Regions from separate parts of the Streptomyces sp. NPDC045778 genome, predicted to be linked through region 3. Evidence: predicted binding sites of a transcription regulator. Region 3 holds the regulator's gene; each other region holds the start of a gene.
The links. The regulator HspR, encoded in region 3, represses chaperone genes until heat shock. The targets are predictions, from matches to a motif close to TTGAGNNNNNNNNNCTCAA.
Positions count from the first base shown of each region.

Region 1: a site for HspR is predicted at 7,475-7,493, ahead of dnaK (molecular chaperone DnaK). Genes of this name have one in related genera too.
Region 2: a site for HspR is predicted at 6,527-6,545, ahead of lon (endopeptidase La). Genes of this name have one in related genera too.

Region 1 is NZ_JBWKJZ010000005.1:184,763-194,680, reverse strand. Features, by position in the region: gene AC07GB_RS08880 (tetratricopeptide repeat protein) at 1-280, opposite strand, end outside; gene AC07GB_RS08875 (bleomycin resistance protein) at 493-1,227, shown strand; gene AC07GB_RS08870 (class I SAM-dependent methyltransferase) at 1,297-2,256, opposite strand; gene AC07GB_RS08865 (class I SAM-dependent methyltransferase) at 2,394-3,140, opposite strand; gene AC07GB_RS08860 (4a-hydroxytetrahydrobiopterin dehydratase) at 3,164-3,514, opposite strand; gene AC07GB_RS08855 (ADP-ribosylglycohydrolase family protein) at 3,583-4,650, opposite strand; gene AC07GB_RS08850 (helix-turn-helix domain-containing protein) at 4,714-5,553, shown strand; gene dnaK (molecular chaperone DnaK) at 5,550-7,424, opposite strand; gene AC07GB_RS08840 (OsmC family peroxiredoxin) at 7,620-8,045, opposite strand; gene AC07GB_RS08835 (amino acid permease) at 8,437-9,837, opposite strand.
Region 2 is NZ_JBWKJZ010000001.1:424,688-434,605, reverse strand. Features, by position in the region: gene AC07GB_RS01900 (HAMP domain-containing sensor histidine kinase) at 1-116, opposite strand, end outside; gene AC07GB_RS01895 (response regulator transcription factor) at 284-1,024, opposite strand; gene AC07GB_RS01890 (spermidine synthase family protein) at 1,091-1,840, opposite strand; gene AC07GB_RS01885 (rhomboid-like protein) at 2,729-3,406, shown strand; gene AC07GB_RS01880 (PadR family transcriptional regulator) at 3,854-4,204, shown strand; gene AC07GB_RS01875 (hypothetical protein) at 4,245-4,940, shown strand; gene AC07GB_RS01870 (N-acetyltransferase family protein) at 5,630-6,322, opposite strand; gene lon (endopeptidase La) at 6,568-8,985, shown strand; gene AC07GB_RS01860 (lysozyme) at 9,070-9,909, opposite strand.
Region 3 is NZ_JBWKJZ010000052.1:5,295-15,212, forward strand. Features, by position in the region: gene AC07GB_RS37625 (helix-turn-helix transcriptional regulator) at 40-1,083, shown strand; gene AC07GB_RS37630 (helix-turn-helix transcriptional regulator) at 1,080-2,147, shown strand; gene AC07GB_RS37635 (hypothetical protein) at 2,367-2,873, opposite strand; gene AC07GB_RS37640 (fibronectin type III domain-containing protein) at 3,047-3,817, shown strand; gene AC07GB_RS37645 (heat shock protein transcriptional repressor HspR) at 3,919-4,374, opposite strand; gene dnaJ (molecular chaperone DnaJ) at 4,379-5,566, opposite strand; gene grpE (nucleotide exchange factor GrpE) at 5,687-6,439, opposite strand; gene dnaK (molecular chaperone DnaK) at 6,439-8,307, opposite strand; gene AC07GB_RS37665 ((Fe-S)-binding protein) at 8,621-9,918, shown strand, end outside.

The DNA of each region.
Region 1 (9,918 bases), on a different contig from region 3:
GGGCGAGACGCGCCACCGCCACCGCCGCCTCCAGCACCTCCACGGCCCGCGGGACCTGGCCCCCGGCGGTGTACGCCTCGACGAGGTTCCTGGTCATCGCCACCGTGCGCGCGTCGTCGTCGCCGAACAGCTCGGCGCACCGGCGCAGCGCGGTCCGGTACGTCGCGGCGGCGCGCCTGTACTCCCCCGCCTCCAGGTGCGTGTAACCGAGGTAGCTGTCCCCCCACCGCGCCTGCCGCGCCAGCAGCGCGTTCTCGAACATCGGCAGAGCCCGGTCCACGACTCCCAGGTCTCCGGGGCGGCCTCGCCGAGCACCTCGCGGCTGCGCCGCAGTGCCTCGCCGTACGCGTTGATCGCGTCGGGCAGCCCCTCCGCGGAGGGTGAGCGTACGCAGCTCCAGGAACTCCCGCCACAGGGAAATCTACGTCCGTCGGCGCGCAGGGGATACGCCTCCCCTCACCCCAGCTACTCAAGTTTGACTAGAATGGCGGGATGGCTGAGAAAACCGTTCCGATGCTGCCCTGTCAGTCCCTCCAGCCGGTCGTCGACTTCTACACCGCGCTCGGGTTCGAGACGACCTTCCTCCAGAAGAGCCCATACGCGTACGCCGTCGTCGAACGCGGCTCCGTGGAACTCCACTTCTTCGGCATGAGGCAGTACGACCCCGCCGAGTCCTACTCGGGGTGCTACGTCTTCACGGACGACGTGGACACGCTGTACGCGGCGTTCCGGGCCGGGCTCAAGGCCGCGTACGGGAAGGTGCCGCGGCGGGGGCTGCCCCGGATCGGGCCGCTGAAGGACATGTCGTACGGCGTGCGGCAGTTCCTGGTGACCGACCCCGCGGGCAACTGCGTCCGCGTCGGGCAGCAGACCCGTGAGGACCAGAGCCACCGGCCCGTGCCGAAGGAGACCTTCGCGCGGGCGCTGCACATCGCCGACCTCTTCGTCGACGCCAAGCAGGACCTGACGGGCGCCGCCAAGGTCATCGACCGGGCCCTGACCCGGGAGGACGAGCGGCCCACGCCCGCGCAGCACCTGCGGCTGCTCGTGCTGCGCGGGGACATCGCCCAGCGGCAGGGGGACGACGCGCTGGCGGAGCGCCTCCTGAAGCAGGCCGCGGGGATCGAGGTCGACGACGCCGCCGGGGGCGGGGCCGACGAACTCACCGAGGAGGAGCGGGAGTTGGTGCGCGACGCGGTGGCGCGCCTCGGAGAGCTGCGGTCGTAGGGCGGGCGCGGGGCCCCGGGGCGGGCGGGCTCCGGGGCGGGCGGGCTCCGGGGCGGGCGGGGCCCCGGCTCAGCCCTCCTTCACCGCCACGTGCACCGTGTGCGCGACGAGGAGGAAGACGTCCCCTCGGCGGTGCAGGCTCTGTGCGTCCTCGGGGTCGAGCAGCCGGTTCAGGACGGCCGCGTCGTCCGCCGCGAGTCCCTCTCGTCCCTCGGTGTTCGCCAGGTCGCGGTAGCGCTCGAAGGTGGAGATGACGTGCGCCCGGGCCCGCTCGTCCAGGGGCGCGGGCAGGTCGAGCAGGAACGAGCGGGTGGCCACGTGGCGCAGGCCCGCCGCCGCGAGCAGCGCGGCCCAGTCCTCGGTGACCTCCGCCGCGCCCGGCAGGGCGGCGCGCATGCCCGAGAACCACTCCTCGTTGGCCGCGTCCAGGCGGGCCTGGAGGCCGGGGCGGCCCACGCCGATGTCACGCGGCAGGCTGCGCGGCGGCAGGCCGCCTTCGAGGACCGCGAGCGCGCCGCCCGGCGCGAGCCGCTCCCCGAGCGCGGTGAGCGCGGCCACCTGGTCGCCCACGTGGTGCACCGAGCGCGCCGCCCAGATCAGGTCGGCGGGCGGCAACGCGCCCAGGCCGTCGGGCAGTTCCGCCCGGTGCGCGCGCACCCGGCCCGCCAGGCCCAGCCGGGCCGCGCGCGCCTCGGCCCGGTCGAGCAGGGCCCGCTCCGGGTCCGCCGCGACCACCTCGGCCTTGGGGAACGCCTCCGCGAGCAGACACGTGACCACGCCCGGGCCGCTGCCCGCGTCGACGACCAGGGACGGCTCGGCGCCCTCGGCGCGCAGCTCCCGCAGCCACGCGGCGACCTGCTGGTACACCGGGGCCGTGACCTCGGCGTTCTGCTCCAGGACGGGGGCCATGTCGGCCCAGTCGATGTCGTGATCACCGTGCCCGTGCCCGTGGCCGTGGCCGTGCCCCTTGCCGGAGCCGTGGCCGTGGTCATGGCCGTGCGCGCCGGTCTCGGTCTCGTACGCCGTCATCGTTCCGCCGCCCTCTCAGCTGGTCTTCGCGAACGCTGCCAGCTTGCGTCGGCTTTCCCGGGGCGGCCACTTCCCTTGCCGTTTCGGCAAACACTGTTTCGGCAGACGTCGTTTCGGCGACGCCGCCCCGGTCGCGCTCACCCCGCCGCGGTCTTCGTGAACGCGCGCAGCGTGAACTCCGGGTCGGGCCGCGGCACGTCCTGGTCCGGCAGCTCCGCGAGCCGCGCCGCGTACCCCCGCGCCATCGCGCTGTCCCGGGGAACGCTGGTGAACCAGCCGCGGAACAGGTCCTCGGTCGTGCTGCGCGGGCTGCGCCCCTGGCCGTGGCCGGTGAAGCGGGCGCGGCCCGCGGGCGCGAGCCCGCACGCCGCGGCGTAGCCCTCGACGCGGGCCGCCCCGTCCACGGGCGTGCGGACGGGGCGGCCCGCCAGGGCGGCGTCGATGTCGCTGCCCACGTCGTGGGACGCGGCCTTGTCGACGGTGGTGACGAAGCGGCCGCCGGGCCTGAGGACCCGGGCGCACTCCGCCACCACCGCCCCGGCCACCGCCGGCTCGGCGAACAGGTGCAGCAGCCACACCGTGGCCACCGCGTCGAACGTGGCGTCGGGGAAGGGCAGCCGGCGGCTGTCGGCCAGCACGACGGCGCCCGGGACCCGGTCGGCGGCCATGCGCGCCATCGCGTACGTCACGTCGACGCCGGTCACGCCGAGGCCCGGCCGGCCGGCGAAATGCCGGGTGACGAGGCCCGTGCCGCACGCCACGTCGAGCAGGGTGCGGGTGCCCGGCTCAAGCAGCGACAGGACCGCGGCGGCAGCGGCGGCGGCCCGTGGCTCGCCGCCGCGCGACGCGTCGTACCGGACGGCCTCCTCGCCGTAGTCGAGCATCACGCCCTCGCACGGGCCCGAGGTCACGCGGCACCGTGGCCGGGGGCCAGCTCCTCGACCCTGCGGGCGAGTTCGAAGTCGCGCTCGGTGAGGGCGCCGCCCGCGCTGTGGGTCCGCACGGCGAGCGCCACCGTGTCGTAGCCGAGGGTGATCTCCGCGTGGTGGTCCAGCTCCTGCTGCGCCTGGGAGATGTGGACGACGAACGCGGTGGCCGCGTAGTGCGAGCCGAGGCGGTAGGAGCGGGTCAGGCCGCCCCCTGAAGCGGCTGTGCGCGCAGTGGTCCCGGTGGGCTCGGTGGGCTCGGTGACGGACCAGCCGGGCAGCTCGGCGAGCCGGTCCTCGATCTCCTTCTGCGACAGCGGTTCGAGAGGCATGGCCGCGCTCCTTCGTTCGTGCCGGGGGTCTCCTGTCAGCCTGCCACAGCACCTCGCGGGGGCGGCACTCAGCGGCGCGCGCATTCCGTCGCGAGATCGTCCGCGAGCGCCGCGATCACCGCCCGGCCCTCGGTGACCCTCAGCCAGTCGCCCGGAAGGCCGTGGTCGCCGTGCAGGGCCCCGAGCAGGTTGCCGCAGACCGCGCCGGTCGAGTCGCTGTCACCCGAGTGGTTCACGGCGAGGGTCAGGGCGTCCTCGACCCGGGGCGCGGCCAGGGCCGCGTACACCGCGATCGCGAGGGCCTCCTCGGCGACCCAGCCCGCGCCCAGGGACTCCACCGTGGCCGCGTCGGGGTCCCCCGCGGCGGCCAGGTCGACGGCGCGGGCGAGCGCGGTGGACGTCTCCTCGTGCCCGGGGTAGCGGGCGAGCAGCCGCAGGACGCGCAGGACCGCGCCCTCCAGCGAGTCCCCCGCGACCAGGTGCGCCACGACCGCGGCGAGCGCGCCCGCGGCGTAGTGCCCTGTGGGGTGGCCGTGCGTGATCTGCGCGCAGCGCGCGGCCAGCTCGAAGGCCCGCCCCGCGGGGGCGCGGGTGAGCCCGAAGGGCGCCGAGCGCATGACGGTGCCGCAGCCCTTGGACTCGGGGTTGACCGGTCCCGGCGGCCCGAGCGGGGCGCCCGGGTCGGGGGCGTGGGCCCGGGCCAGGCCGCTGAGGCAGGCGTCGCCGGGCGCGCGCTGGGCGTAGAGCCAGGGCTGCGCGGCGAGGCCGCCGCGGGCGTCCGGCGCGGGGCCCGGCCGGTTCTGCGTGTCCAGCCAGCGCAGATACGCCTCCAGGACGAGCCGGGGCGCGGCGCCGCCGATGCCCTTGCGGCGCTCCCTGGCGTGGGCGAGCTCCAGGGCCTCGACGGTGAACAGCGTCATCTGCGTGTCGTCGCTGACCCGGCACACGCCCTCGGCGTCAGGCAGCGGCCCGGTCACGCCGCGCGGGCCGTGGGCGGCGCGGATGGCCGCGAGCGAGTCGAACTCGACCGCGTAGCCGAGCGCGTCGCCGACCGCGCCGCCCAGCAGACAGCCGCGCACCCGCGCGCGGTAACCGGCTGCGGCCTCCCAGGACAGCGGGTCCCACGGGTTGTTCATCTCCGTCACGCACCACTCTCGTTCGCGTTCGCCATGCGGGGCTCCTCGATTACCGTCAGGGGTATGACAACTCTCGCTCCTGGCAAGCGGAACGGCAAAGGCGGGGCCCCGCGCGCGGGCACGCCGTCCGAGGTGGGCGCGCTGCTGCGCGGCTGGCGCGAGGAGCGGCGCGTCAGCCAGCTGGAACTCGCGCTGCGCGCCGAGTCGTCGGCGCGGCACATCAGCTTCGTGGAGACCGGCCGCTCGAAGCCCAGCGAGGAGTTCGTCCTGAAGCTCGCCGAGCACCTGGACGTACCCGTGCGCGAGCGCAACGCACTGCTTCTCGCGGCCGGGTACGCGCCGCGCTTCCGGCAGACCCCGCTCGACGACCCGTCGATGGCCGCGCTGCGCACGGGCCTCGAACAGCTCCTTCAGGGCTACGAGCCGTATCCGGCGCTGGTCGTCGACGCGACGTACGACGTGGTCGCCGCGAACCGGGGCATAGCCGCGCTCCTGGACGGCCTGCCCGAGCAGCTGCTCGCGCCGCCCCTGAACGCGATGCGGATCGTGCTGCACCCCGAGGGGCTCGCCCCGAAGATCCGTAATCTGCGGGAGTGGCGCGGCCATCTGCTGCACCAGATGGAGCGTCAGATCGCGCTCCAGCGGTCGCGCGCGCTGCGTGCGCTGTACGAGGAGGTGGCGGCCTACCCGGTGGCGGACCCGGGTGAGGACACGGCGGCGGACGGACAGGTGCCGCACTTCGCGCTGCCGCTCAGGATCGAGCACGAGGGCCGGGTGCTGTCCTTCATCTCCTCGATCTCGACGTTCAACACGCCGATGGACGTGACCGTCGCCGAGCTGGCCGTCGAGACCCTGCTGCCCGCCGACCCGGCGACGGTCAAGTACCTTCAGGGCCAGGGCTAGCCGGTCCCTTCCTGCCGTTTCCCGCCGTTCTCCTCGTCGTCGACGATCTCCGCTTCTACCACGCCCTCGTCGGCCGGCCCCCGTTCGCCGGAGTCCTCCGGCCGCGCCCCGGCCCCGGCGGCGTCCGCGGCCGCGTACATGGCCTGCCCCATCTTCTGGCTGACCGTGGCAAGCTTCTCGGCGGCGGCGCGGACGACCTGCGTCTCGCCGCCGTCGAGGGCGCTCTTCACCTCGGCGGCCGCCGCCTCCACCTCGGTCCTGGTGTCGGCGGGGATCCGGTCGCCGTGCTCGCGCAGGAACCGCTCGGTCTGGTGGACGAGCTGCTCGGCCTGGTTGCGGGACTCGGCGGCCTCGCGCCGCTTGCGGTCCTCCTCCGCGTACTGCTCGGCCTCGCGGACCATCCGGTCGATGTCGTCCTTGGGCAGCGCGGAGCCGCCCGTGACCGTCATGCGCTGCTCGCGCCCGGTGGCCTCGTCCTTCGCCGACACGTGCATGATCCCGTCGGCGTCGATGTCGAAGGTGACCTCGATCTTGGGCACACCGCGCGGCGCGGGCGGAAGCCCGGTCAGGTCGAAGACACCGAGCTTCTTGTTGTACGCGGCGATCTCGCGCTCCCCCTGGAAGACCTGGATGCCGACCGAGGGCTGGTTGTCCTCGGCGGTGGAGAAGGTCTCCGAGCGGCGCGTGGGGATGGTCGTGTTGCGCTCGATGAGCTTGGTCATGATGCCGCCCTTGGTCTCGATGCCGAGCGACAGCGGGGTCACGTCGAGCAGCAGGACGTCCTTGACGTCGCCGCGGATCACCCCCGCCTGGAGGGTCGCGCCGACGGCGACGACCTCGTCGGGGTTGACGCCCTTGTGCGGGTCCCTGCCGGTCAGCTCCCTGACCAGGTCGGTGACCGCGGGCATGCGGGTGGAGCCACCCACGAGGATGACGTGGTCGATCGCGGTGAGCGGGACACCGGCGTCCTTGACCGCCTGGTGGAAGGGGCCCTTGCAGCGGTCGAGCAGATCCGCGGTGAGTTCCTGCAACTGGGCCCGGGTGAGCTTCTCCGCGAGGTGCAGCGGCCCTTCCGCGGAGGCGGTGATGTAGGGCAGGTTGATGTCGGTCTCGCTGGAGGAGGACAGCTCGATCTTCGCCTTCTCGGCGCCCTCGCGCAGGCGTTGCAGGGCCATCTTGTCCTGGGCCAGGTCGATGCCGTACGCGTTCTTGAACTGTCGTACGAGGTAGTCGACGATCCGCTGGTCCCAGTCGTCGCCGCCGAGCCGCGTGTCGCCGTTGGTGGCCTTGACCTCGATGACGCCCTCGCCCATCTCCAGGAGCGACACGTCGAAGGTGCCGCCGCCGAGGTCGAAGACGAGGACGGTCTGGTCGTCGCCCTTGTCGAGGCCGTAGGCGAGCGCGGCGGCCGTCGGCTCGTTGACGATCCGCAGGACGTTCAGGCCCGCGATCTCCCCCGCCTCCTTGGTGGCCTGGCGCTGGGCGTCGTCGAAGTACGCGGGCACGGTGACCACGGCGTCGGTGACGTCCTCGCCGAGGTAGGACTCGGCGTCCCGCTTGAGCTTCTGCAGGACGCGCGCGGACAGTTCCTGCGCGGTGTACCGGTGGCCGTCGACCGCGCCGCTCTCCGGGAAGTGCCAGCCCGGGTCGCCCATGTGGCGTTTGACGGAGCGCGCGGTGCGCTCCACGTTCGTCACCGCCTGGCGCTTGGCGACCTCGCCGACGAGCACGTCGCCGCTCTTGGCGAAGGCGACGACCGAGGGCGTGGTGCGGGCGCCCTCCGCGTTCGCGATGACGGTGGGCTCGCCGCCCTCCAGGACGGCGACCACGGAGTTGGTCGTGCCGAGATCGATGCCGACCGCACGTGCCATGTCCAACAACCCCTTCCGACGCGGTGATACTCCGTCCTCCAGCACAAAACTTGAGCGGTCCCTTGTCAATGCCGCGTACGGTGCCGGGGCTCGCGCGGGCGCTGCGGGGCGCGGCGGGGCGGGGCGCTGCGGACACGACGAAGCCGCCGCCCCGGCGCGCGGGGTCGGCGGCTTCGCCGTGGTGCCGGCGGCGGGTCAGGCCAGCTTGGCCGACAGCGTGATCGTGGTGCCCGTGAGCGCCTGGCTGACCGGGCAGTTGGCCTTGGCGTTCTCGGCGGCGGCGGTGAAGGCCGCCTCGTCGAGGCCCGGCACCTCGCCCTCGACGGTGAGGTGGATGCCGGTGATGCCCGTGCCCGGCTGGAAGGTCACGTCGGCGGACGTGACGAGCTTGGTGGGCGGGGTGCCGGCACCGGTCAGGCCGTGCGAGAGGGCCATCGAGAAGCAGCTGGAGTGCGCGGCGGCGATCAGCTCCTCCGGGCTGGTCTTGCCGTTCGCCTCCTCGGCGCGGGACGGCCAGGACACGGCCTGCTGCCCGATGCCCGAGGAGTCGAAGGTCACCGTGCCGGAGCCCTCGGTCAGGCTGCCTTCCCAGACCGTGTGTGCGGAGCGCGTGGTAGCCACGATGCCAAATCCCTTCAGTGAAGTTCCGTGGCCTCCATCCGATCACACTCCGGGGGAAATCGCGGCGTACGGGGGCAGTACGCCACCGTAAGAAGGATCACCCGGGCGGGGCCCCGCCGACCGCGCCCCGCCGTCCCACGGGGAACCCTCGTCGCGGACACCCGGCCCGGCGGCGCGGTCGACGGCACGACAAGGGGCGGGACCCCTGACCGCACCACCCCTCCGGAACCGTCAAGCTCCGCCTCACCAAGGGCAGTTACCTGGCGGACTCGCACCGCGCACCTGGGCCCGACGGCCCCTGTACGGGCGTCTCCCGCGAGGGCGACGAGCCGCGCGGAAGCGGTCCCGGCGGGGCACGCGGGGCTCGGCCGGTGGCCGGCGCGGTGGGGAGCTATGCGGAAGCGTGGTCGGCGGTCCGCTGTCTGCGGGCCGCCATCACCGCGTACACGAGGACGCCCGCGAAGAGGAACAGGACGCCCTGGTAGACGGCCGCGTACCCGGCCCCCGCGACCAGCCACAGCGAGAAGCCGAACGCGGCGCAGGCCAGCACGGCGTCGCGCACCAGGCGCCCGCGGCGCACCCGCTCGCGCTGCCCGGAGACCAGGAAGTAGATCTGCGCGGCGGTGGCGAGCAGATAGGGCACGGTGGCCGTGAACGTCGTGACGAGCACGAGGACCTCGAAGACCCCGGAAGGCCCCGCCGTGTAGTTGTACACGGTCAGGAGCGAGGCGAGGACGACGGTCACGAGGACGCCGACGGTGGGCACGCCACGCCGCTTGGTGGCGAACGCGCTCGGGAACAGGCCGTCCTTCGCCGCCGCGTACGGCGTCTGGGCGCTCAGGAGCGTCCAGCCGTTGAGCGCGCCGACCATGGACACGAGCGCGGCGACCGCGACGGCGGTGCCGCCCCAGGAGCCGCCGAACATCACGTTCACGGCGTCGGAGAACGGCGCGGTGGACTCGACGAGCTTGTCGTGCGCGACGGTGCCGAAGACGGCGAGGGTGCCGAGCAGGTAGACGAGGGCGGCGCCGAGCGTGCCGAGGATGGTGGCCCGGCCGACGTTGCGCCGCGGGTCGCGCACCTCGCCCGCGCTGACGGCCGCGGACTCCACGCCCAGGTACGAGAACAGCAGGATCGCGGCGGACGCGGACACCGCGCCGACTGCGCTGCCGTCACCGGCTCGGAACGGCCCCAGGTTCGCCGGGTCGAAGAAGAAGAGCCCGCCGAAGGCGACGAGGAGCAGCGGCAGGAACTTGAGCACGGTGGCGACGAGCTGCACGGCGCCGACGTACCGCGTCCCGGCGAGGTTGGCGAGCGCGGGCAGCAGTTGCAGCACGAGCGCGGCGAGGCAGGCGGTCCACTTGTGGTCGGTCACGGGCATCAGGACGTCGAGGTAGCCGACGGCGGCGACGGCGAGCGCCGCGTTCGACACCCAGGTCGTGATCCAGTACGACCAGGCGGCGAGGAAGCCCGCGAAGTCGCCGAAGGCCTCCCGCGCGTACACGTACGGCCCGCCGGTGCGCGGGTCCCGCTCGGCGAGGCGGCCGAAGACCAGGGCGAGCGCGATGGCTCCGGCGGTCAGGACGGCGAACGCGACGAGGCTGACGGTCCCGAAGGGCGCGACGGAGGCCGGGAGCAGGAAGATGCCGCCGCCGATGATGTTGCCCATGACCAGGCAGGTGGCGATGGGGAGTCCGAAGCGGCGCGCGTGCTTGCCTTCGGTGTGCGGCGCGGCAGCCGCGTCCTGCCGCTGGGCCGGAGCCGACGGTGGTGCGGTTCCGGTGTCGTGCATGGGGTGGTGCGCCTCTCGTCGTGCCGATCGCCCGGGATCACCGGGCGCGGGCCCATGGTCGGGCACCGGCCGCACGGCGCA
Region 2 (9,918 bases), on a different contig from region 3:
TCGGTCTTCATGGCCACCATCAGCAGCCCGGTGGTGATGAACACAGAGACGACGACCAGCGTCCCGAGCTTCGTCTTGATGGAGAACGGCCTGAGCCCGCCGAAGGGACCGCTCATCCCACCACCTCCACCCCGGTCGCAGCGCCACCTCAGACCCATGCCCGGGGCGACGCCTGCCGTACCCCGCGCGGCGCCGTGCGCCGTCGTACCGCTCCCGGCGCTCTGGGGCGTCGTGCCGCTCAGGGCGCCGGGAGTCGGGCCCTCGGCGGCGCCGGGGTCCGCGGTCATGGCGTCGGAGTCTCCAGGGCGTACCCGACGCCGTGGACCGTGCGGATGCGTTCCGCGCCGATCTTGCGCCGCAGCGCCTTGATGTGGCTGTCGACCGTGCGGGTCCCGGAGGCGTCCGCCCAGTCCCACACCTCGGCGAGCAGCTGCTCGCGCGAGAGCACCGCGCGCGGGGTGTTCGCCAGGCACACCAGGAGGTCGAATTCCGTAGGCGTCAGGTGTACGTCCTCGCTGCGCACCCGCACCCTGCGCTGCGCGTGGTCGATCTCCAGCTCGCCGAGGCGCAGGATCCCGCTGCGCGGCGTCGTCGCGGCGAGCGCGGCCCGCTCCACGCGGCGCAGCAGCACATGCACGCGTGCCGCCAGTTCGCGCATGGAGAAGGGTTTGGTCATGTAGTCGTCCGCGCCGACGCCGAGCCCGACGAGCATGTCCGTCTCGTCGTCCCGTGCCGTCAGCATCAGCACCGGAACGGGGCGCTGGGCCTGCACGCGGCGGCAGACCTCCAGGCCGTCGAATCCCGGCAGCATGATGTCGAGGATCAGTAGATCGGGCTGCCAGGCCTGGGCGGTGTCCACCGCCGCCGGACCGTCCGCCGCCGTTTGCACGACGAAACCCTCGGCGCGCAGACGGGCGGCGATGGCGTCCACGATCGTCGGGTCGTCCTCGACCACGAGTACCCGGCGCTGTGCTCCTGGCATCGCCGCCGTGGCGCTGTTGTGGGAGGTGTGTGTCTGCTCCATCGCCCCGCCCCTGACGTGATCGCTTGGTGTCCGGTCAGCAGAGTACGGGGCGCGGAGGCACCTCGGCTACGCAGCCCTTGTCGCGAGATGGACCACGTCCGGTACGCCCCGGGCAACGGCGATCTCTTCCGTACGTACGTGCTGGAATCCGGCATTCCGCAAAGCGGAGTCGAAAGCGGGTGACGGCTGCGCGGACCACACGGCGAGGACTCCGCCGGGGCTGAGCCGGGCGTGGCAGGCGGCGAGGCCGGCGGGGGAGTAGAGGCTCTCGTTGTCCTGCGTGACGGTCCAGTCGGGGCCGTTGTCGATGTCGAGGCAGAGCGCGTCGTACGTGACCGGGGCGGCGGCGGGGGTGGCAGGGGGCGCGGCGGAGTGCGGGATTCCTGATTCGTTGACGCTTGCGAATGCGCCCCTGACATATGCGATCAGATCGGTGTGCAGGATCTCCGTGCGCGGGTCGGCGAGCGCCTGCTCCGAGAGTTCCCCGAGCGGCCCGCCCCGGTGCCAGTCGATGACGGCCTGCTCCCGCTCCACCACGGTGATGCGGCCCCAGCGCGGGTCAGCGGCGGCATGGGCGAGCGAGAAGCCGACCCCCAGGCCGCCGATGAGGACGCTGGGCCGCGGGCGCCCGTCCAGCGCCTCGTACGCGGCGTCGATCAGGAGGCGCTCGGAGCGGCCGTCCGAGGTGTCCATGAGGAACATGCCGTTGGCAATGATCTGGAGCAGGTCGCCGTGGCGGCGCAGCACGACTTCGCCGTAAGGGCCGACGCGCCTGTCGAGAACCACGGGGGGATCGGGGCTGTACGGAGTGCGCATCCCCTCATCCTGCTGTCCTTCCCCCGGTGACTCCAGGGATTTGAGGGCCTCCGGGGGCTTCGACGGCCCCACGCGCGGGACGCCGCGGAATGGGGTGGGGTTGCTGTGGGTTCCTGTGAATCGCGTCCCACGTGGCGTCGGTCATAGACAGCGGGGGAACGATCAGTGAAGCGTGAACGTGATCGATTCGTGATGTAGTGAACGTGATCGATTCGTGATGCAGTCGCGTAGGAAGTTCCTAGTGAAGTTCCGTGACGGAGGGAGTGCCTCAGCGTGAACCGGACCATTTCTGGCGTGGGCGCCTCTGTGGGTACTGGCGGGGGCACTTCCGTGGGGGCTGGAGGGGGCGATGGTGCGGCTCCCGGGCAGGGCGCCGATGAGGCTTGCGGCCTCGGCGAGGCTGGTTCGGCCGGGGCGGGGGCCGGTGCCGAGGTCGGGACCGGGACCGCGGGCGTGCTGGGCGCGGCGCCTCGGGGGGAGCTTCTGGACGGGGTGCCCCGCGAGGGTTTGCTGGACGGGATAGCCCCTGGGGATGTGCTGGACGGGATGCCGCGGCAGCGGCGGGTGGTGCCTGGCGGGGGGCTTGCGGGGGCGGCTTCCGGGGGCGGGGTTGGGGCTGGGGGCGGTGCGGATTCCGACCCCGGTTCCGGCTCCGACCCTGGTTCGGGCTCCGGCTCTGGTTCGGATTCGGGCCGCGGTTCGGATTCCGGTTTCGGTTCCAGATCTGGCTCCGGCGCTGATTTCGCTTTCCGATCCGCCTCCGGCTCCGGGGCTGGTTCCGGTTTCGGTTCGGGTTCGGGTTCGGGTTCGGGTGGGGTGGGTTCGGCGGTGGCCGGTCTGGCCGTGGCTGAGGGCGGGCGGGGGTCCGTCCCTGTCTCCTCGGTGGCCGTGCCCGGCGTCGCTCCCGTTTCCTCCGGCGTCCCCACGTGGGCGGGGTTCCGTCGGCTGCGGCCATGGCGGCTGCTTCCGACTCCCACCGGGACGCCCTTCACCTTCTGCTACGCGGTCGTCCTCCTCGTCACCTCGCTGGTGGCCGAGCACGCCGACCCGTCGGTGATCTCCTCGATGCACCAGGGCTCGAGTACGGACGTCGTCCACCTCGCGGACCGGCCCGTGTTCGTCCTCGTCGCCAGCGCGCTGTGGGTCGCGGGCGGCATCACGTCGCCGTACGCCATCGGGTTCCTGTTCGTCCTCACCGCGCTCGAACGGCGCGTGGGCGCGCTGCGTGCCGCGGGCGTCTTCGTGCTCGGGCACGTCGTCGCGACGCTGGCCACGGAAATCCCGGTGGGGCTCTCCGTCCTCGTCGGCCACCTGCCGGGCACGTCCCTGCACCGGCTCGACTACGGCATCAGCTTCGGCGTCGCCGCGAGCGTCGGCGCGCTGGCGGGCGTCCTCGCGCCATGGCTGCGGTGGGCTGTCCTGGCGGGCTTCGGCTGGATGCTCGTCCAGGACCTCATCGCCTTCACCGACCCGATGACGAACTGGGGCCACCTGCTCGCCCTGTCCGTGGGCGTGGCGACGTGGCCGCTGTTGCGGGGTGGCGTGGGGCGGGGTGGGGTGGCTTAGCGCCGCTTGGTGCGTTGGGCTCGGGGCCTGGGCGGGGCTTGGTCTTGGGCTTGGTGTCGGCCTTGGGTTCGGGGTCAGGGGCAGCCTTGGGCTCGGGCCCGGGCTTGAACAAGTGGAGGCGCTGAGGCCGCGCTGAGCCGGCGCGCTGCCCGTGGCTGCGGTGGTGGCTTCGGTTATGGCGCCGGCCCGGGCCCCGGTGCGGCTCGGCGTGATGCGTGGCTTCGACGGTGCCGTCGGCGTCGGTTCGGGCTGAGCCGCTGCTCGGCCGGCCGGGCATCGGCTTCGGCTCAGGTACTGACGGCGCCGGTCGGGCACGGCACCGGCGGCGCTGATGGCCGTGAGGGCGGCACCGCCCCGGCGCTGGCGACTGAGATCTGTGAGGGCGTCAGAAATCGATGGGCGCGAGACTCTTGCGCCGCAAGGCAATGGGCGACTACCTTGTACCGCATGACAAAGGAGCTGTCCGCGTCGCACGACCAGCGCCGTAGCCAGCTGCTGCGCGGGGTGCTCGACCTGTGTCTGCTCGCGCTCATCGCGGAGCGGCCTCGGTATGGCTATGAGTTCGTGGAAGCCCTGACCGAGAGCGGCCTCGACCTGGTGAGCGAGGGGAGCATCTATCCCCTGCTCGCACGCATGGAGCGGGCGGGCCTGGTCGACTCCTATCGCGCTCCGTCCGCCGCGGGCGGGGCGCCGCGAAAGTACTACCGCCTCACCGAGGCGGGTGCGGCCGAGCTGACCAGCGGCCGCACCACCTGGACCGCCTTCACAGGCGCCGTCTCCAGCACATTGGGGACGTGACCAGGCCGCACGACACGGCACGAATCGGGGGGACACCACAATGACGTACGAGACGACCAACGAGGCACCGGCCAACGCGACAGCGATCCGCGAAGCGAAGGGCGCAGGGGCGCCCCCGCCGGGTGACCACGCATCGGACCGTGGCCCGCTGGGCAAGGCCGCGCCCGATGCCGGACTCACCCGCGACCGCGCCCTCGCTGTCTGCCGGGTCAACTGGGAGTACCGCGGCATCGACGACGCCTCCATGCGCGAGATGCTCGACGAGCTATCCCATCACCTGGAAGAGGCCGCCGCCGCGGGCCGAACCCCACGGGACGTGGTCGGGTCCGACGTGAAGGCGTTCGCCGCCTCCTGGGCTCGCGCGCGCACGCCCCTGCCTTTGCGGATCCTGCGCATGGCCGCGCTGATCCCCTTCGTCGTCGGTTCCCTGCTGTTGCTCACCCACCTCCTCGACCGAACCCTGACCCTGTCGATAGAAGCGCCCCGCATCGCCTTCTACGGGGCGCTGGCGATAGGCACCGTCACCTGGGAAATGCGGCGAGGGAACCTCGGCTTCAGAGGCTGGATGCTCCTCGGCATCGCCGCGCTGCCCATATCGCTGCTCACCGGCTGGCTCATAGGCGAAGACCCGCTCTTCCACCTACCGCTGTGGGGCACGCTGCTGTTCCTTCTGCCGGGCCTGCCGTACGCCATCAAGGACATTCGCGCGAGAAGGGGAGGGCCCGCGAACGGCTGAGGGGGCCTCAAGGGCGGTAGGCGGTGCCCGGGGGACGGCAGTGGCTGAAGGCGCTGGGTGGCGCCTGCGACAGTGCACAACACCCGCGGCGGCGCGCACAACGCCCGAGGTGACAGCCACCGCTAGCCGTGGCAAGCACCTGTCGACCTGGCACGCATGACCCAGCTGGCAGGCACGCGGCAAGCCGCAGCCTGAGCGGGCCCGGGCGCGTAGCAAGGGGGTGGGGGTCGGCGGTGACCCTTAACCGCAGTCACGGGCAGCAGCCGTCCCGCCAGGCGGCGGCCCCGACTGTCGGCGGCCGCCGTGGATTGGACTTGCCCGGCTCCTCGCGCTGGGCACTCGCCCAAGTCGTGGGCAGCCGCCACCCGCCACGCGAGGCGGCTGCCCAGGCAGTCACCGCGCCAGGCGGCAGCCCCGGCTGCCGACAACCCGCGACGGTTCAGGCCTCGCCGGGGCCGTTGCGGCGGGCACCCGCCCAAGTCGCCACTGGCCCTTGTAGTACTGCCTCGCCTCCACACCAGGCGGCCCTCAGTTATCGAAGGCTCGCCGCCACGCCAGGCAGCGGCCCCAGCCGAAGCACCCAGCCGCGGTTCAGGCCTCGCCCGGGCCCACGCGGCGGCCACTCGCCCAAGTCCCCGACAGCAGCCACCGTGCCAGACGGCGGCCCGGGCCAACCAGCCCGCCACGGCTCAAGATTCGTCCGGGCCCTTGCGGCGGGCGCTAGTCAAAGGAGCTACCACCTGCCAGCCAAGTGACTCGTACAAGGCGCGGCCCCCCACGGTGCCCGCCAGGACGCCGACCTCGCAGCCCTGTTCGGCCGCGGCGGCCTGGAGTGTGCGCATGACCAGGCTGCCGAGGCCGCGGCGGCGGTGTTCCGGGGAGGTCTCGATCTGGTCGGCGACCGCCGTGCGGCCCGTGGGAGCTATCTGGCCGCGCGCCGCCCAGGTGCCGTCAGTCGCGGTCACCATCGTCCGTACGACACCGCCCCGCGTCCATGTGCGCAGCTGATAGCCCTCCGGTGCCACCAAGCGCTGAGGGGCCACCGGGGTGAGGGCCACCGTCATCAGGTAGCCCTCCTCCGGGTCGATCCACCACTCCGGGCCGAGCCACGGCGTCACCCGCGACGGCTCGGCGAAGACCTTCAGCCAGACGTGCGCACCTGAGACGGACGCGGCGACCTTGCGTACGTCGGCCTCCTGGATGCCGTCGGCGGGCGCGCCGAAGACGTGCCGGGACGGGTGCTTGGGCAGGCCGACGTCGACCGTGTAGCCCCATGGCTCCACCACTGGCGGAGCCGCGCCGCGGGAGACCACCCAGCCGTCGACCCAGGCTCTGATCGTCGCCTCGGTTCCCCCCGCACCCGCAACACCTACGTCCCTCATGGTCCCCACAGCCCCCGTCGCTTCCATCGAACGCCTCCCGCCGGGCGACCCATCGACCCTGCGTAATAGGCAGGTGGCGAGTGCGGCCCTCACTGGTAATGGGTGAAATCGCAAGATGAATATTACTGAGTCTCCTTTCTGTGGCGGCAGAGGTGATCGCTCACAGCGAACAACCCCCTGGGAACAATCAGGGACTCACAAGCATTGAGTCGGTACAGCTCAACTTGAATGCCGAAGGGGAGATCATGGCTGCTGAGTCCACGGCTTACACATCGCTCGCTCTGCCCGTGCTGCCGCTCGATGACGAGGTCGTGCTGCCCGGCATGGTCGTGCCGTTCGACCTGTCCGACGCCGACGTACGGGCCGCGGTGGAGGCCGCTCAGGCCGCCGCGAGGTCCAGTGGGAGTAGCAGCAAGCCGAAGGTGCTGCTTGTTCCGCGTATCGACGGGACGTATGTGGGCACCGGCGTGCTCGGCACGGTGGAGCAGGTGGGGCGGCTCTCGGACGGTGACCCGGGGGCGTTGATCCGCGGGCGCGGCCGGGTGCGCATCGGCGCGGGCACCACCGGCCCCGGTGCCGCCCTGTGGGTGGAGGGCACGCAGGTCGAGGAGACCGTGCCGGACCCGTTGCCCGGGGCCACGGCGGAGCTGGTCAAGGAGTACAAGGCGCTGGCCACGAGCTGGCTGAAGAAGCGCGGGGCCTGGCAGGTCGTGGACCGCGTGCAGCAGATCGACGACGTAGCGGCGCTCGCGGACAACTCCGGATACTCGCCGTTCCTCACCACGGAGCAGAAGGTCAAGCTCCTGGAGACCGAGGACCCGACGGTCCGGCTGAAGCTCGCCGCCGAGCAGCTGCGCGAGCACCTGGCCGAGCAGGAGGTCGCCGAGTCGATCGCCAAGGACGTGCAGGAGGGCGTGGACAAGCAGCAGCGCGAGTTTCTGCTGCGGCGTCAGCTGGAGGCGGTGCGCAAGGAGCTGCGCGAGCTGAACGGCCAGGAGGGCGAGGACGAGTCCGACGACTACCGCGCCCGGGTGGAGGCCGCCGACCTGCCCGAGCACGTGCGGGAAGCGGCCCTGAAGGAAGTAGAGAAGCTGGAGCGCACGAGCGACCAGTCTCCCGAGGGCTCCTGGATCCGGACCTGGCTGGACACGGTTCTGGAGCTGCCGTGGACGGAGCGGACCGAGGACGCGTACGACATCAAGGGCGCGCAGGAGGTCCTCGACGCGGAGCACGCGGGCCTGGAGGACGTGAAGGAGCGGATCACCGAGTACCTGGCGGTGCGCAAGCGGCGCGCCGACCGTGGCATGGGGGTGATCGGCGGCCGTCGTGGCGGTGCGGTGCTCGCGCTCGTCGGGCCGCCCGGCGTCGGCAAGACCTCGCTGGGCGAGTCGGTGGCGCACGCGATGGGGCGCAAGTTCGTGCGGGTCGCGCTCGGCGGTGTGCGGGACGAGGCGGAGATCCGCGGTCACCGGCGCACCTACGTGGGCGCGCTGCCGGGCCGGATCGTGCGGGCCATCAAGGAGGCCGGTTCGATGAACCCGGTGGTGCTCCTCGACGAGATCGACAAGGTGGGCTCGGACTTCCGGGGCGACCCGGCGGCCGCGCTGCTCGAAGTGCTCGACCCGGCGCAGAACCACACGTTCCGCGACCACTACCTGGAAGTGGAGCTGGACCTGAGCGACGTGGTCTTCCTGGCCACGGCCAATGTCCTGGAGGCCATCCCCGAGGCCCTGCTCGACCGCATGGAGCTGGTCCGGCTCGACGGCTACACCGAGGACGAGAAGGTCGTCATCGGCCGGGACCACCTGGTGCCCCGCCAGCTCGACCGGGCCGGACTCGGCGAGGGCGAGGTGACGGTCGACGAGAGCGCGCTGCGCAAGCTCGCCGGTGAGTACACGCGCGAAGCGGGGGTGCGCAATCTGGAGCGTTCCATCGCGCGGCTGCTCCGCAAGGTCGCGGCGCAGCACGAGCTGGGGGAGCGGGAGCTGCCGTTCACGGTCGGCGCGGACGAGCTGCGGGACCTGATCGGCCGACCGCACCACGTCCCGGAGTCGGCGCAGGACCCGGCCGAGCGGCGCACCGCGGTGCCCGGCGTGGCCACGGGGCTCGCGGTCACGGGGGCGGGGGGTGACGTGCTGTTCGTCGAGGCCTCGCTCGCCGACCCGGAGACGGGGGCGTCCGGGCTCACGCTCACCGGACAGCTGGGGGACGTGATGAAGGAGTCCGCGCAGATCGCGCTGTCCTTCCTGCGCTCCCACGGCGCCGAGCTGGAGCTGCCCGTCGGGGATCTGAAGGACCGGGGCGCGCACATCCACTTCCCGGCGGGCGCGGTGCCCAAGGACGGGCCGAGCGCGGGCATCACGATGACGACGGCGCTCGCGTCGCTGCTCAGCGGGCGTCTGGTGCGCACGGATGTGGCGATGACCGGTGAGGTGTCGCTGACCGGTCGGGTGCTGCCGATCGGTGGTGTCAAGCAGAAGCTGCTCGCGGCCCACCGCGCCGGGATCACCACAGTGATCATCCCGAAGCGGAACGAGGCGGACTTGGACGACGTCCCCGCCGAGGTCCTGGAGAAGCTCGACGTGCACGCGGTGACGGACGTCCGGCAGGTGCTTGAGCTGGCGCTCGCGCCGGCCGAGGTGAAGGTTCCCGCCGCGGCGTGACGGGCGCGGCGGGGCGGTGAAGGTCCGGGGCTGTGAGGGCCCCGGACCTTGCCGCACGTGGGGGGTTCGGCCGGGTCGGCCCGGTCAGCCGTTGGCCAGGGCCTGTACGCGGTCGTAGGCGCCGTTGAACTTGTTGTGGTCGCCGACGATCGGGCCGGAGGAGGTGTACTGCCACACGGTGTGGAAGCCCCAGCCGGCGGGGAGTTCGCCGGGGCTGGTGTTGTAGCGGGCGATCCACAGGGGGTGGGCGGAGGCGAAGCCGCCGTAGTTGCCCGTGCACTGCTTCCACCAGGTGGTGGCCGTGTAGATCACCGCGTCGCGGCCGGTGCGCGCCCGGTAGGTGTTCAGGAAGTCCTGGATCCAGGCGACCATGGCGCTCTGGGACTTGCCGAAGCAGGCCGCGCCGTAGGGGTTCCACTCGATGTCGAGGGCGCCCGGCAGCGTCCGGCCGTCGCGGGACCAGCCGCCGCCGTTGTCGACGAAGTAGTTGGCCTGGGAGGCGCCGCTGGAGGTGTCGGGGGTGGCGAAGTGGTAGGCGCCGCGGATCATGCCGATGTTGTACGAGCCGTTGTACTGCTGCGCGAAGTAGGGGTTGCGGTAGGAGGTGGACTCCGTCGCCTTCACGTAGGCCCATCTGACGCCGCTGTTCCACAGGGCCGACCAGTTGACGTTGCCCTGGTGGCTGCTGACGTCGACGCCCTCCGTCTGTTCGGCGTCGCCGCCGCTCGGTTTGCCGCCCTGGCCGTCGTGCTCGATGACGCCCTGGCCCATGCGGGCGCTGCCGCGCGGCGGGATGTCGTCACCGTCGGCGGACTGCGCGGCGCCGGGCAGGGTGATGAGCAGGGCGAGGGCGGACAGGACAGCGAGGAGAACGCCCGCGGCGGGATGTCCGCGGCGGGCCGTACGGGATCTGTGCACGGGCATGGCGTGCCT
Region 3 (9,918 bases):
ACGCTGCGCGGGCCGGATGGGAGGAGCAAGGGGAACGCCGTGCCGGACGGAGCGATGCGCGAGACGGACACCGGCCCTTCGGCCCACCCTCCGCACGGCCACGACACCCTCTGCGAGCAGGCACAGGCGCTGTACGCGCGCGCCCTGCGCGACGGCCGCGTCCCCGCCGACGCCCCCCACGCCGCCTGCCTGCGCCCCTTCGGGCTGCTGCGCGCCGACCCGGCGGGCGACACCGCCTGGCTGCTGCCCGCCGCCCCCGCCGTGGCCCTGCCCCGGCTCCTGGAGGACATCGAGCGGCGCGTGGCGCGGCACCGCGGCCGGGCCGCCCGCCTCGCCGCCGCCTTCGAGCCGTTCATCCGGGCGGAGCCGGCCCCCGACCCGGACTCGGCGGCGGCGCACCTCACCGTCCTCAAGGGCCTGCCCCGGATCAGGACGGCCGTGCGGCAGGCCCTCGCCGACGCGGGCGAGGAACTCCTCGCGGTCCAGCCGAGCCGCCCCAAGCCCGCGCTCCTGCCGCACGACGAGCCCTGGCGCATGGCCGAGTTCGTCGCGCGCGGCGGGCAGCTGCGCACCCTGGCCCAGCCGCCGCTGGCCCCCGCGCCACCGCCCCGGACGCACCCGCTGGGGCCCGCCGCCGACGGCGAGGCCCGCACGCTCGACGAGCTGCCGCCCTGCCTCATCGTCCTCGACCGGCGCGTCGCATTCCTGCCCGCGGCCGCGGGGGACGACCCCGCCGACGAGATCGCCTTCGAGGTGCGCTCGCCCGCGCTCGTCACGTACATCGCGACGGCCTTCGACATCCTCTGGCGGCTCGCGCGGCCCCTGTACCGGGAGGACGCCCCGCCCCTGCCCGACAAGGCGGTCTCACCGGTCCAGCTGGAGATCGCGCGCCTTCTCACCGAAGGCCTCACCGACACGGAAATCGCGAGCCGCACCGGCATGAACGTCCGTACGGTACGCGTCCACATCGCCAAGGTGGCCCAGGTGCTGGGCAGCGCGAGCCGTACGCAACTCGGCTTTCTCATCAGCCGGTCCGGAATACTCGAACGCCCTTCCCCACGGTGTCTCCCGACCGGCCGGTGAACGCCGCGAACGCCTCGGGTGCCTCGGGCGCCTCGGGCGCCTCGGGCGCCTGGGGACGCCACCGCCCGCACGGCCCCGACGCCTGGTGCGCCGCGGGCGCCGTGCTCTACGGCCGGGCCCTGCGTGAAGGCCGCGTCCGCGCCCGCGACGCGGAACACGCGCCCTGCCTCCTCGACTTCGGCCTGCTGCACCCGGACCTCGACGACATGGCGTGGCTGCTGCCCAGCGCGCCCTCGCACGCCCTGCTGCGGCTGCTGCGCGGCATCGACGAGGACGTGGCGCACGAGCGGCGCCGCGAGGCGGACCTGGCCACCGCCTTCGAGCCGTTCCTCGCGCTCGCGCGCCGGGCCGCGGAACAGCCCGGCGTGAGCGCGCCGCCGGACGGCGCCCCGCGGACCAGGGCGCCCGTGATCGCCGTGCACGAGGGCCTGCCCCGCATCGCCGGCGCCGTCCGCCGGGCCGCGGACGCCTGCTCCGACGAGGTCCTGACCGTCCGGCCCGGCGGGTCCCACCGCGTCCGGGACCTGGCCTTGGCGCCGCCGCGCGAGCAGCCGCTGCTGTCCCGGGGCTGCCGCATGCGCACCCTCCACCAGCACACGACCCGGCACGCCTACCCCGTGATCGCCCGCTTCGAGCGTCTGGAGGGCGACGTGGAGGTCCGCACGCTGAACGAGGTCACCGCCCAACTGGTCGTCTTCGACCGGGCGGTCGCCTTCCTGCCCGCCGACCGGGACCGCGCGCTCGCCCTGGAGATCCGCGTACCCGCCCTGGCCGGCTATCTGGCCGCGCTCTTCGACCGCCTGTGGGGCCTGGCCACGCCCCTGTTCCCGCACCCGGCGCCGCAGCCCGCGCGGGGCGGCGTCACCGCCCGCCAGCTCGCCATCGCCGAACTCCTCACCGAGGGCCTCACCGACGCGGGCATCGCCGAACGCCTGGGCATGAACGTGCGTACCGTACGCGTCCACATCGCCAAGCTGTCCAAGGTCCTCGGCAGCACGAGCCGCACCCAACTCGGCTACCTCATCGGCCAGTCGGGCCTCCTCAGCCCCGACCGCACGCGCTGAATCACGAACGTCCCCGATTGCGGCGACTTGCCCCCGCCCCCGCCCCTTGCACCGCAACAAGTTGACGGTAGCGGAGCGTGGGCACGGCGTTGCATCGTGGTGACCGCAGCGGCTCTGTTGTGGTCTCCCCCCGCGGGGTCGCGCTTCCCTAAGGTGCTCCGGCCCGCCCTCGTTCCACGGCGGGCCGGGGCCACCACGCCCCGCGCGGGCGGAGCGGGCCTACGCCTCGCCCGCCCACTCCCGCAGCAGCCGCTCGCGCAGCTCCTTGCGGGGCGTGCCGCCCTCGTGCGAGCGCCCCCACTCGGCCATCGCCGACAGCGTGGTCAGCAGCGTCGCGGCCCCCTCCGTGAGGCGGGCGAGCAGGGCGCGGGACAGGTCGTACTCCTTCTGGGAGTAGCCGTACGCCGCCGCCACGTACGCGGTCAGCTCGACCTCCGCCTCTGCGGTCTCCACGCACACGGTCATCGACGGCGCGTCCTCACCGCCGCCGAGCCCGACCGTGAGCGCCATGTCCACCACCATCCCGACCTGCCGCTTCAGCGACTTCACGGGGACGTCCTCGACGGTCAGCGCCCGTACGTCGTCCCACAGCCACAGGCCGGACTGCTGATGCCCGAGCCCGGCCACCCCCTCGGGCGTCAGCCGGACCCCGGGAGCGAGCCCGGACGGCTTCGAGCCCACGTACACATCGCCCTCGGCGATCCAGAACAGCCCCACCATGGCCATGGAGATCCAGCTTTCCCGCGGAAGAAACACGACAGCCTGCCAACTATAGGAGCGCGGCACGCCGCCTACCGTTCCCGCACGGCTGCTGGGTAGAGTGCGCAGTCCCCCACGGACCAGCAGTTTCTCCCCCCACGTCTGCGCCTCCCGTCACTTTCGGAAAGGGACTGCCAGCCGTGTCTCACTCCTCGCGGAGATCCCGTCTCCGCACCGTCGTCGTCCCGTCGGCGGCGGCCGCCGCCGTGCTCGCCGCGGGGCTCGGCCTCGGCGCCGTGCTCGACACCGGGCCCGCCCGCGCCACCGCCGCCCCCGCCTCGGGCACCGCGCCCAAGGCCCCCGAGAAGCTCAGGGCGGTGTCCGGTGAGCGCGCCAACTCGCTGACCTGGAACGCCTCTTCGGGTGCCCGGAAGTACGAGGTGTACCGGGCCGAGGCCGACGGCGCCTTCACCCGCGTCGGCACCGCGACGTCGCCGAAGTACACCGACGAGCGGGTCGTGCCCGACGTCCCGTACGCCTACAAGGTCAAGGCCGTCGGCTCCGCGGGGAAGACCTCGCCCTACTCCGCCGCCGCGCGGGCGGCGCGGGACACCATCGCGCCCCTGCCGCCCGAGCAGCTCTCCGTGGTCACGCCCGACGACGGGCCCGGGGTGGCCCTGGCCTGGCGCGACGGCACCGAGGCCGTGTCGTACACGGTCTACCGCTCGGAGTCCCCGCACGCGCCCCTCAAGAAGATCGGCACGTCCACGACGACCTCGTTCCGTGACACCCGGGCCCCGGGTGGGGACCGCCCGGCCGTCTACTGGGTGAAGGCGGTCGACGCCGCGGGCAACGCCTCCAAGGCCGCCATGACCACCACAAGGCCGACCGAGCCCACCCCGCAGCCCACGCAGCCGCCGACCAGCTCGCCGAGCCCCGGGGAGCCGTCGCCGACGCCCGGCGACGGCTGAGCCGCACCAGCGCCCCGGCACGACGAAGGCCGGGCGGTCGCGCACGAGTCGTTCGTACGCGGGCCGCCCGGCCTCAAGTGCCGCATTCCGGCGGGCTGCTGCTACTGCTCCGGCGACCTCTTCGGCCGCCACACCACGAGCGCGCTCGCCTGCTGCACGTCCTGGTACGGCACCAGGTCGCGGCGGTAGGAGGCGTGGACCTGGGCCTCGCGCTGCTGCATCGCGACCGCCGCGCCCTCGACGGCCGCCGACAGCTCGGCGACCCGGGACTGGAGCGCGGCGACCTGGTTCTCCAGCTCGATGATGCGCTTGATGCCCGCGAGGTTGATGCCCTCCTCCTGGGAGAGCTGCTGCACGGTGCGGAGCAGCTCGATGTCCCGGGCGGAATACCGCCGGCCACGGCCCGCGGTGCGGTCGGGCGAGACCAGGCCGAGGCGGTCGTACTGCCTCAGGGTCTGGGGGTGGAGACCGGAGAGCTGGGCCGCCACCGAGATGACGTACACCGGGGTCTCGTCCGTCAGCTGATACGGGTTGCGTCGGCGGCCGTCCCGCTCCATGAGGTCACGCTCCCTTCGCGGCCTTGAACAGTTCTGCCCGCGGATCGAGATCCGCAGTCGCCTTGCGGTACTCCTCCAGGGCTTCCTTCGCCTCGTCGGACAGCGTCGTCGGTACGGACACCTCCACCGTGACGAGCAGGTCGCCCGGCGTGCCGTCCTTGCGGGCGGGGCCCTTGCCGCGGACCCGCATCGTGCGCCCGTTCGGCGTGCCGGGGGGCAGCTTCAGGGTGACGGGCACGCCGCCGAGCGTGGGCACCCGCACCTCCCCGCCGAGGGCGGCCTCGGTGAGGGTCACCGGGACCGTCACCGTGAGGTTCTCGCCCCTGCGGCCGAAGACCGGGTGGGCGTCCACGTGCACGACCACGTACAGGTCGCCGGCGGGGCCGCCGCGCTCGCCGGGCGCGCCCTTGCCGCGCAGGCGGATCCGCTGGCCGTCGCTGACGCCCGCCGGGATGCGCACCTGCATCGTCCGCGAGGACTTCGCGCGGCCGCTGCCGTGGCACACCTCGCAGGGCGTCTCGGCGATGAGGCCGCGGCCCTTGCAGTCCACGCAGGGGTCGGTGAGGGAGAACCCGCCACCGCCGCCCCGGGAGACCTGGCCCGTGCCCACGCAGGTGGGGCAGACGCGCGGCGTGCCGTTCTTGTCGCCGGTGCCCGAGCACGCCTTGCAGGGGGCCTGGGAGGACATGCGCAGCGGAACCGTCGCGCCCTCCACCGCCTCCGTGAAGCTCAGCGTGACCTCGGACTCGATGTCCTGGCCGCGGCGCGGCTGCGTGCGCGTGCCCGCGCCCGTGCCGCCGCGGTTGAACAGGCCCCCGAAGACGTCACCTAGGCCGCCGCCGAAGCCGCCGGCGCCCGCTCCACCGCCGCCCGGGGCGCCGCCTCCGAAGAGGTCCCCCAGGTCGAAGTTGAACGTGCCGCCGCCCGCTCCGGGGCCTGGCCTGAATCCGCCGTTGCCGAAGAGCGCGCGGGCCTCGTCGTACTCCTTGCGCTTCTTCGGGTCGCCGAGGACGTCGTTCGCCTCGGAGATCTCCTTGAAGCGCTCCTCGGCCTTCGCGTTGCCCTTGTTGGCGTCCGGGTGGTTCTCGCGGGCGAGCTTCCGGTACGCCTTCTTGATCTCGGCTTCGGTGGCGTCCTTGGGGACGCCGAGGACCTTGTAGTAGTCCTTCTCGATGAAGTCCTTGGTGCTCATCCCCGACGTCCCTCCTTCCTCGTCGTCAGGTCGACGCCGACGCCGACCGCGGCGCGGGGCCGGTGACCATCATGGTCGCCGAAGGCCCGGCCGCGGTCGACGTCGCCGTCCGTGTCAACGTCAGCCCTTGTCCGGGCCACCGTTCTCCTTGCTCTCGGCCTGGTCGGCCTGGTCCGCCTGGGCCGCCTGGTCACTGGGCCTGGCGTCCTTGGCTTCGCCCTGCTCCGCCGCGTCCGGCTTGTCGCCCTCGGCGTCGGCCGATTCCGGCTTCACCGTCTGCGCGCCGGGCTGCGGCTCCGCGACCGCCACGCGGGCGGGACGGATGACGCGCTCGCCGATGCGATACCCCGGCTGGAGAATCGCGACGCACGTCGTCTCCGTGACGTCCGGCGCGTAGCTGTGCATCAGGGCTTCGTGGATCGTCGGGTCGAAGGGCTCGCCCTCCTTGCCGAATTGCTGGAGGCCCATCTTGGCGACGACGGTCTCCAGCGACTCGGCCACCGACTTGAAGCCGCCGACCAGCTCGCCGTGGTCCCGCGCGCGGCCGACGTCGTCGAGGGTCGGGAGCAGCTCGGTCAGGAGGTTCGCCGAGGCGATCTCCTTCACCGTCACCTTGTCCCGCTCCACGCGGCGGCGGTAGTTCTGGTACTCGGCCTGGAGGCGCTGGAGGTCCGCGGTGCGCTCACTGAGCGCCGAGCGGGCCTGGTCCAGCTGGGCCGTCAGTCCTGCTTCTCGCATTGCGTCCCCGGCCGGGGCCGCCGGGCCCTCCTCGGTGGAGGGCTCGGCGGCCTGCGGCGCCGCGTCGTCAGGGGTGGCGCCGGAGGGGACGTCGGGCCGCTCGGCGTCGCCGAAGCCCGGGGTCTCCTCCGTCATCAGGCAGCGCCGCCCTTCGCGTCACCGGGCTTCTCGTCGTCGACGATCTCGGCGTCCACGACGTCGTCGTCCTTGGACATGTTCGGCGCCTCGCCACCCGGGGCTGCGCCTTCGGCGCCGGTCGCGCCCGCGGCCTGGGCGTCGGCGTACATGGCCTGGCCCAGCTTCTGGGAGACGGCGGCGACCTTCTCCGTGGCGGTGCGGATCTCGGCGGTGTCCTCGCCCTTGAGCTTCTCCTTCAGCTCGGCGACGGCCGTCTCGACCTCGGTCTTGACGTCACCGGGGACCTTGTCCTCGTTGTCCTTGAGGAACTTCTCCGTCTGGTAGACGAGCTGCTCGCCCTGGTTGCGCGACTCGGCGGCCTCGCGGCGCGCGTGGTCCTCGTCCGCGTACTTCTCGGCCTCTTCGCGCATGCGGTTGACCTCGTCCTTCGGCAGCGAGGAGCCACCGGTGACGGTCATCTTCTGCTCCTTGCCCGTGCCGAGGTCCTTCGCGGTCACGTGCATGATTCCGTTGGCGTCGATGTCGAAGGAGACCTCGATCTGCGGGACGCCGCGCGGGGCCGGGGGCAGGCCGGTCAGCTCGAACATGCCGAGCTTCTTGTTGTACGCCGCGATCTCGCGCTCGCCCTGGTAGACCTGGATCTGCACGGACGGCTGGTTGTCCTCGGCCGTCGTGAAGATCTCGGAGCGCTTCGTCGGGATCGTGGTGTTGCGCTCGATCAGCTTGGTCATGATGCCGCCCTTGGTCTCGATGCCGAGAGACAGCGGGGTGACGTCGAGGAGCAGGACGTCCTTGACCTCGCCCTTGAGGACACCGGCCTGGAGGGCGGCGCCGATGGCGACGACCTCGTCCGGGTTCACGCCCTTGTTGGCCTCGTTGCCACCGGTCAGCTCCTTGACCAGCTCGGCGACGGCGGGCATGCGGGTGGAGCCGCCGACGAGGACCACGTGGTCGATCTCGGAGAGGGCGATGCCCGCGTCCTTGATCACGTTGTGGAACGGCGTCTTGCAGCGCTCAAGAAGGTCGCTGGTCAGCTGCTGGAACTGGGCGCGCGTGAGCTTCTCGTCCAGGTGCAGCGGGCCCTCGGCGGAGGCCGTGATGTACGGCAGGTTGATCGTCGTCTCGGTGGAGGACGACAGCTCGATCTTCGCCTTCTCGGCGGCCTCGCGCAGGCGCTGGAGCGCCATCTTGTCCTTGGACAGGTCGACGCCGTGGCCGTTGGCGAACTGCTTGACCAGGTAGTCGACGACGCGCTGGTCCCAGTCGTCACCACCGAGGTGGTTGTCGCCGTTGGTGGCCTTCACCTCGACGACGCCGTCGCCGATCTCGAGCAGCGAGACGTCGAAGGTGCCGCCACCGAGGTCGAAGACGAGAATGGTCTGGTCGTCCTTGTCGAGGCCGTAGGCCAGGGCGGCGGCAGTCGGCTCGTTGACAATACGCAGGACGTTCAGGCCCGCGATCTCGCCGGCCTCCTTGGTGGCCTGGCGCTCGGAGTCGTTGAAGTACGCGGGCACGGTGATGACCGCGTCCGTGACCTTCTCGCCCAGGTACGCCTCGGCGTCGCGCTTCAGCTTCTGGAGGATGAAGGCGCTGATCTGCTGCGGGTTGAAGTTCTTGTCGTCGATGTCGACCTTCCAGTCCGTGCCCATGTGGCGCTTCACGGAGCGGATGGTCCTGTCGACGTTGGTGACAGCCTGGCGCTTGGCGACCTCGCCGACCAGGACCTCACCGTTCTTGGCGAAGGCGACGACGGACGGCGTGGTCCTGGCGCCTTCGGCGTTGGTGATGACGGTGGGCTCGCCGCCTTCGAGAACGCTGACGACGGAGTTAGTCGTGCCCAGGTCGATGCCGACCGCACGTGCCATTTCAATGCCTCCAGATACCTACTTGAGTGGAACTGACTCAAGGATGCCCCACGGGCCCCCCTGAGTCAACAGACCTGAGTCTTGGGGGCTCAACTCTTATCCACCCCTTACGCGCAACCCCGGGATCACGGGGAGAGACGGCCCCCGGCCCGGAACGGTTGAGCCGGGACACCCGACGGCGGCAAGGGCAGCCTGAGCGACACAGATCACCGCCTGCCCGGCTGCGCGGGCGCACAGTATGTGGGTAGTCTCAGACGGACTGCATAAGTTACTGCTTAGTAATAGACGCCTCGCAGGCCTGAGGAGCCCCGAAATGCAACTCGCCGCGATCATCGTGTCGCTGGTCCTAATCGCGGTCGGCGTCGCGCTGTTCGGCCGTGCCATCCTGCAGATCTACCAGTTCGTGCGGCTCGGCCAGGCCGTGCCCGCGGGCACCAGGACCGACGCTCCCGCCGAGCGCACCCTCACCGTGGCCAAGGAGTTCCTCGGCCACACCCGGATGAACCGGTGGGGCATCGTCGGCGTCGCGCACTGGTTCGTGGCGGTGGGCTTCTTCTCCCTGCTGCTCACGATCGTGAACGCCATCGGCCAGCTCTTCAAGGCCGACTGGGTGCTGCCGGTCATCGGGAACTGGGCGCCGTACAACGTCTTCGTCGAGTTCCTCGGGACGATGACCGTCCTCGGCATCCTGACGCTGATCGTCATCCGGCAGCTGAACCGTCCCGGCAAGCCGGGGCGCAAGTCCCGCTTCGCGGGCTCCAACACGGGTCAGGCGTACTTCGTCGAGGGCGTCATCCTCGTCGTGGGCGTCTGCATCTTCACGCTGCACGCCCTGGAGGGCGCCCAGCACCACGTGGACGGCTACGAGGCCTCGTTCTTCCTCTCGTACCCGTTCGTCTCGTGGTTCTCGGGCATGGACGTCTCCACCCTCCAGAACCTGACGTACTTTTTCGCGGGCCTGAAGATCGCCACCTCCTTCATCTGGATGATCACGGTCGCCCTGAAGACCGACATGGGCGTCGCCTGGCACCGCTTCCTGGCCTTCCCCAACATCTGGTTCAAGCGGAAGGCCGACGGCTCCACCGCGCTCGGCGCGCTCCTGCCGATGACGAGCGGCGGCAAGGAGATCGACTGGGAGGACCCGGACGAGGACACCGTCTTCGGCGTCAGCCAGGTCGAGCAGTTCTCCTGGAAGGGCATCCTCGACTTCTCCACCTGCACCGAGTGCGGGCGCTGCCAGTCGCAGTGCCCCGCCTGGAACACCGGCAAGCCCCTGTCGCCGAAGCTCCTGATCATGTCGCTGCGCGACCACGCGCACGCCAAGGCCCCGTACCTGCTCGCCGGTGGCGGCAAGTCCATGGAGGGCGAGGAGAAGGCCTCGGCCGAGCAGCTCGCGGACGTGCCCGCCGCCGCCCTCGCCGAGGCCGAGCGTCCCCTGATCGGCACCCTCGAAGAGAACGGCGTCATCGACCCGGACGTCCTGTGGTCCTGCACCACCTGCGGCGCCTGCGTCGAGCAGTGCCCGGTGGACATCGAGCACATCGACCACATCGTCGACATGCGCCGCTACCAGGTGATGATCGAGTCCGCGTTCCCGTCCGAGGCGGGCAC